Kaistia algarum: one gene and its partner. Each later gene encodes a partner of the first gene's protein in a complex. Links are inferred from orthologs where the notes say so. Each region holds a gene or a part of one and is shown on either strand. Other genes may lie near its edges.

What was found. The genes of interacting proteins can lie anywhere in the genome.
Region 2: the proteins of eno (region 1) and OSH05_RS17020 are in contact, whole or in part, in a solved structure (PDB 2FYM), measured with the Escherichia coli proteins. The link is inferred for Kaistia algarum from one-to-one orthologs.

Annotation. Positions count from the first base shown.
Region 1 is NZ_JAPKNJ010000002.1:386,132-389,145, reverse strand. The notes cover bases 97-3,014. They hold eno (phosphopyruvate hydratase), read left to right. Parts: upstream 97-875; coding sequence 876-2,153; downstream 2,154-3,014. Other genes in these bases: OSH05_RS15090 (helix-turn-helix domain-containing protein), read left to right, coding at 2,473-3,014; OSH05_RS15100 (hypothetical protein), read left to right, coding at 97-706. In the rest of the region: more of OSH05_RS15100, read left to right, coding at 1-96. UniProt on the Escherichia coli protein: Catalyzes the reversible conversion of 2-phosphoglycerate (2-PG) into phosphoenolpyruvate (PEP). It is essential for the degradation of carbohydrates via glycolysis.
Region 2 is NZ_JAPKNJ010000002.1:811,464-814,863, forward strand. What follows is about bases 1-3,304. They hold OSH05_RS17020 (Rne/Rng family ribonuclease), read left to right. Parts: upstream 1-353; coding sequence 354-3,104; downstream 3,105-3,304. UniProt on the Escherichia coli protein: Endoribonuclease that plays a central role in RNA processing and decay. Required for the maturation of 5S and 16S rRNAs and the majority of tRNAs. Also involved in the degradation of most mRNAs.

The DNA.
Region 1 (3,014 bases):
AGCCGTGATGCCAGGGGATCAGCCGAACGGCCTGCTGGCGGACACGTTCCCGCCGATCGCGGCGCTGCAGACCCGCATGTTGAACGACATCCAGGCGGGGTTGGGACGCGTGGAGCAGACGACGACCGCCATCGATGCGACGACGCGCGAGACCAAGGCGTCGGCGGACCGGATCGAACAGCAGACCGCCTCTATCGCCGATGACGTCCGCAATCTGGCGGACGCCGCAGACCCGGTGGTGGCGGCGCGCAAGGCGATCGTCGCCGCCGGCTTCACGCCGGATCTCTCGGGCTATATCGCGGCCGTCTCCTCCGGCTCCATGGCCCAATATCAATTCGTCGATACGGGCCTTCCGATCTCGGTCGAGGATTTCGAGGCGGCGCTGCTGCGCTTTCGCTACGACACGCCGGAATTCAGCAATTTCATCGCTGGGCCGCTCGTCTATGACAGCCGCTTCCGGTCGGTCCGCACGGCGTTCAACGCTGTATCCTCCAACGCCCCGAAGGGCGTTCTCGACGTATCCGGAATTTTTCAGGCCGCTTGCGGCCAAGGCGGCGACAGCTTTCTAGACAAGCTCTACCGCTTCAATCTGGCCGACCAATGCAGCGACCGGAGCGCCTGGCTCGAACAGGCGAGCGGCCTGCTCAAAGCGATGGGCGGCAGTCTCTATCCGCGTGTCCCTACCCTGAGCCTCTCGAAAGGTTGAACGCAAGCCGGCCGCAGGTGACGCGCCTTCATGAAACCGTCGCCATTGCGCTCCAAGCCTGACGATCGAGGATTGGCGCGGCCGCGCGGGGACTTCCCCAATACACAGTGCCGGGATAGAAGCGGCCGACAGCCTTTCCTTCCGAGCCACCGCCCAAACGGGGATTCCCATGACCGCGATCATCGACATTACCGCCCGCCAGATTCTCGACAGCCGCGGCAACCCGACCGTCGAGGTCGATGTGCTGCTTGAGGACGGCTCGCTTGGCCGCGCCGCCGTTCCGTCGGGCGCCTCGACGGGTGCGCATGAGGCGGTGGAACTGCGCGACGGCGACAAGTCGGTCTATCAAGGCAAGGGCGTCCTCAAGGCGGTAGAAGCCGTCAACACCGAGATCTTCGATGCCATCGGCGGCATGGAAGCCGAGGAGCAGAGCCTCATCGACACGACGATGATCGAGCTCGACGGCACGCCGAACAAGTCGCGCCTCGGCGCCAATGCGATCCTCGGCGTATCGCTTGCCCTCGCCAAGGCCGCTGCCGAAGCTTCGGGCCAACCGCTCTACCGCTATGTCGGCGGCGTCAATGCCAAGGTGCTGCCGGTGCCGATGATGAACATCATCAATGGCGGCGTGCATGCCGACAATCCGATCGACTTCCAGGAATTCATGATCCTGCCCGTCGGCGCGCCGACGTTGGCTGAAGCCGTGCGCTGGGGCTCCGAAGTCTTCCACACGCTGAAGAAGGCGCTGAAGGACGCGGGCCACAACACCAATGTCGGCGACGAGGGCGGCTTTGCGCCGAACCTGCCGTCCGCCGTCGCGGCGCTCGATTTCGTCGCGAAGTCGATCGAGAAGGCCGGCTACAAGCTCGGCGAGGACATCTATCTCGGCCTCGATTGCGCCGCGACCGAGTTCTTCAAGGACGGCAAGTATAATTATGAGGGCGAGGGCGTCGTACGCACCATCGACGAGCAGATCGACTATCTTGCCGATCTCGCCTCGAAATTCCCGATCATCTCGATCGAGGACGGCATGAGCGAGGACGACTGGGCCGGCTGGAAGGGCCTGACGGACAAGATCGGCGACAAGGTCCAGCTCGTGGGCGATGATCTCTTCGTCACCAACACCACCCGCCTCTCGCGCGGCATCAAGTCGGGCACGGCGAATTCGATCCTGGTCAAAGTCAACCAGATCGGCTCGCTGACCGAGACGCTTGATGCCGTCGCCATGGCCCACAAGGCGGCCTACACCGCCGTCATGTCGCACCGCTCGGGCGAGACCGAGGATTCGACCATCGCCGATCTCGCCGTCGCCACAAATTGCGGACAGATCAAGACCGGCTCGCTCGCCCGCTCGGACCGGACCGCGAAGTACAACCAGCTGATCCGCATCGAGGAGCAACTGGGCATCCAGGGCCAGTATGCCGGGCGCAGCATCCTGAGGGGCTGATTCGGATCGCCAAGCGCCTTCGGCCGGTGCGGCATCCGCCCTGGCCGAAGGCGGATTGATAAGGCAACCGGGACATCAGGCACAGTTTCGGGATGCTGTGCAAAGCCGCTCGGTGCAAAAGTCGATCGCCCCGCGCTTTTGTTAGCCCCGCGTGAAAATTCCGGTTGTCCCGCGCGAGGATATCGCGCCAAACTCGTTCAAAATCACGGGAAACTCGTTCGGAACCGCCGAGGCGGCCAGCCGTTCGATTGTTTCAGATGACCGACGGCCCCGCATGGGCTCCTTGGCGGCTGGTTCCCGAATTGCGATCGAGGGCAGGATGAACGGGTCGGCGTTGAAGATCGGAGCGAAGATCCGAGAGGCGCGGCGCCACCGTCGTCTGACGCTACAGCGCGTCTCGTCGAAGTCCGGACTTTCGATTGGCTTTCTGAGCCAGGTCGAACGGGACATCACCCGTCCGTCGCTGAGTTCGCTGGTGACGATCGCGCGCTCGCTCGACCTGCCCGTCAGCGCCTTCCTGCATAGCCCCGACCTGCCGACCGCGGTCTCCCGGGCCGACGGCCGCCATGCCTATCCGATGCGCCACGGCGGCCCCTCGGTCGAGCAGCTCTCGACGACGTTTCCGGGCCAGCTGCTGAACGCGACCAAGCTCCATGTGCCGGCTCGCCACCGCAGCAATATTCTTTCCTTCGAGGGTGAGCAGGTCGTCTATGTCCTGACCGGGACTGTCCGCTACAAGCTGGACGACACCATCTACGAACTTCAGGCCGGCGACGCCTTTCATTTTTCGACCAGACAGCCCTATGAGATCGTCAATCCGACCGATGATCATGCCGAATTGTTGGCTATCGGCACGGAGCC
Region 2 (3,400 bases), 430 kb from region 1 along the record:
GGGACAGGCATCCTCGCCGCGCATGGCGTTCCTATTTTCCACGCGCATTTTGAGGGTCGCCTGCGGTCAAGACAGCGGGCTTGCTAGGCTCGCCTGTCTCCCCTTGGAGGCGCCGTCCCCGCGCCCCCGCGAAGTACAGGTTTCAAGCGCGTATTCATGGTTCTGCCGATATTTCCCCTCTCCGCCAGCAAGGTACCGGACCGTTCCGGCGCCGGGGCGTCGATGGGTCCGGCGGGGGAACGCGCGCTCCTATCCTTCTTCTTCCCCCATAATCGTCTCCGCGCGACCAGCGCGGCATCGGCGCACTGCGCCGGCCGCAGCCTCGCGCGCGGAGGCCCCGGAGAGTTTTCAATATGGCGAACAAGATGCTCATCGATTCCACCCATCCCGAGGAGACTCGGGTGGTGGTGGTGCGCGGCAACCGGGTCGAGGAATTCGACTTCGAGTCCGCGAGCCGCAAGCAGCTGCGTGGCAATATCTATCTAGCCAAGGTCACGCGCGTCGAGCCGTCGCTGCAGGCCGCCTTTGTCGAATATGGCGGCAATCGCCACGGCTTCCTGGCTTTTTCCGAAATCCACCCGGACTATTACCAGATTCCCGTCGCCGACCGTCAGGCGCTGATCGACGCCGAAGAGGCTGAAGAGCGCGAGGCGGAAGAGCGGGCGACGCGCCAGAGCGCTCGCCGCCAGCCCCGTTCGTCGAGCCGCCAGGCCGCAGCCGGATCCGACCAGGTTTCCGAATCACCGTCCGAAAGTGGCGAGCCAGCGGAGGGCACTGCCTCCGATGAAGCGCGTTCGTCCGACGAAGCGTCGGCCGCTTCCGAGGGGACCGAGACCAACGACGCGGAAGGCACGGACAACGATCATCCCGAACTCGACGCGCCCGCTTCCGACAGCCATGTCGAAGAGGTCGGCGCCGAGGAAGAGCATCCCGAGGACCAGGTCGAATCGGTCGGTGCCGAGGACGCGCTCGAGGAGCTTCCGGAGCGGCGGCGCGCCCGTGCCCGCCAATACAAGATTCAGGAAGTGATCAAGCGCCGCCAGGTGCTGCTCGTCCAGGTCGTGAAGGAAGAGCGCGGCAACAAGGGCGCGGCGCTCACCACCTATCTCTCGCTCGCCGGTCGTTATTCCGTGCTGATGCCGAACACGGCCCGCGGCGGCGGCATTTCGCGCAAGATCACCAACACGGCCGACCGCAAGCGGCTTAAGGAAGTCGCGCAGGATCTCGAAGTGCCGGAAGGCATGGGCGTCATCCTCCGGACGGCCGGCGCCTCGCGCACCAAGGCCGAGGTCAAGCGCGACTTTGAATATCTGCTGCGCCTTTGGGAGAATGTCCGTGAGCTGACGCTGCGTTCGGCGGCGCCGACCCTCGTCTATGAGGAAGGCAGCCTGATCAAGCGGTCGATCCGTGATCTCTACAACAAGGACATCGACGAGGTTCTCGTCGCCGGCGATGACGGCTATCGCGAGGCCAAGGACTTCATGCGCATGCTCATGCCGAGTCATGCCAAGAATGTTCAGCCCTATCGCGAGACGCAGCCGATCTTCGCGCGCTACGCCGTCGAGGCGCAGCTCGACGCGATGTTCTCACCCCAGGTAACGCTGAAGTCCGGCGGCTATCTGGTGATCAACCAGACCGAGGCGCTCGTCGCCATCGATGTGAATTCGGGCCGCTCGACGCGCGAGCACAATATCGAAGACACCGCCTACCAGACCAATCTGGAAGCGGCCGAGGAAGTGGCGCGCCAGTTGCGCCTGCGCGATCTCGCCGGCCTTATCGTCATCGACTTCATCGACATGGAGGAGAAGCGCAACAACCGGGCGGTCGAGAACAAGCTCAAGACGGCGCTGAAGAACGATCGCGCGCGCATCCAGGTCGGCCGGATCTCGCATTTCGGCCTGATGGAAATGTCGCGCCAGCGCATTCGCACCGGCGTCGTCGAAAGCTCGATGGAGGTCTGCCCGCACTGCCATGGCACCGGCCATGTCCGTGCGCCGGCATCGGTCGCGCTGCATGTGTTGCGTTCGATCGAGGACGGCCTGCTCAAGGGTGCGACCCACAATCTGATCATCCGCACGCGCACCGTCGTCGCGCTTTATATCCTCAACCAGAAGCGCACCCATCTCGCGGAGATCGAGCAGAGCTTCGGCATCTCGATCACCATTCTGGCGGACGAGACCGTTGCCTCCGCAGCGCATTACACGCTGGAGCGCGGCGAGCCCGTCGTGCCGCGTGAGTTGCCCGCGCCGCCGCCTGTGATCGTGCAGCCCGATTCGATCGAGCCGGAAGAGGAAGCCGCCGAGGCGGAAGAGGAAGCCGAGGTCGAGGTCGAAGCCGAGGCGACCGAGACTGAGCCCTCGACGGCCAGCGCCGAGCGCGAAGACGGAGCGCGCCGCAAGCGCCGCCGTCGTCGGCGTCGTCGGGGTGCCGACGGCGCTGTCGTGCCGGGTGATGCCGCCGCAGGCGAAGCCGGCGACGCAGAGACCGCCGACGACGAGACTGGCGAAGATGCCGGCGAAGACAGTGCCGACGCTGAACCGGTCGAGGCCCGCGAGGGTGAAGCCGGCGATGCGAACGACACCGAGGAAGGCCGCCGCCGCCGCCGCCGCGGACGTCGGGGCGGCCGTCGCGGCCGCCGGGCACCCGGCGATGTCGAGGGCAGCGAGGACGAGGCAGCCGGCGAATCGGGACAGGCGGCACTCGAACTCGACGAAACCGGCGAAGTGCAGTCCGAGGGCTTCATCGAAGTCGAGCCGGAAGGCATTCGCGACATCGACCCCGAGGATGCCGGCGACCGCCTGATCGCGGACGATATCCCCGTCGCCGATGTCGGGGAGATGGAGGTTCCGCTGTTCGACCCAATCGACGACCAGCCGGAACTCGACATGCCAGAGGTCGGCGATACGGAAGACGATGAGCCCGAAGACGAGGCCCAGGGACTTCATATCACCACCGAGGATGTGATCTCGCGTCAGAGCGCCGATCCGGAAGGCCTAGACGACGAATCCATGGTCGACGGGCCCAATACCCAGCCTCCGGCCGAGCCCGAGGCGCCAGTCGAGGACAGCCGGCCCAAGCGGGGCGGCTGGTGGCAGCGTCGCTAGACGCTTCGAGCGGCTAGAGCATCGGACCGAAAAGTGGAATCCGGTTTTCGGGTCCATCCGATGCGAAGACAAAGAGATAGATTGCCTCTTCGCGTCCGGTAGGACGCACGGCGATCTAGGCCGTCGTGCAAAAGGCCCGCGCGGTTCGCGCGGGCCTTTTGCATTTCAAAGATCGAGGACGAGGCACGTCGCGGCCGCCGGTCTCTTGGGGCGCACCGCGACGGATGAGCGCAAGAGAGCGTCGATCGGGGACTCGCCGGCCGAGGGCTTTGACTTGGCCAGCGCGTGGCGCCATA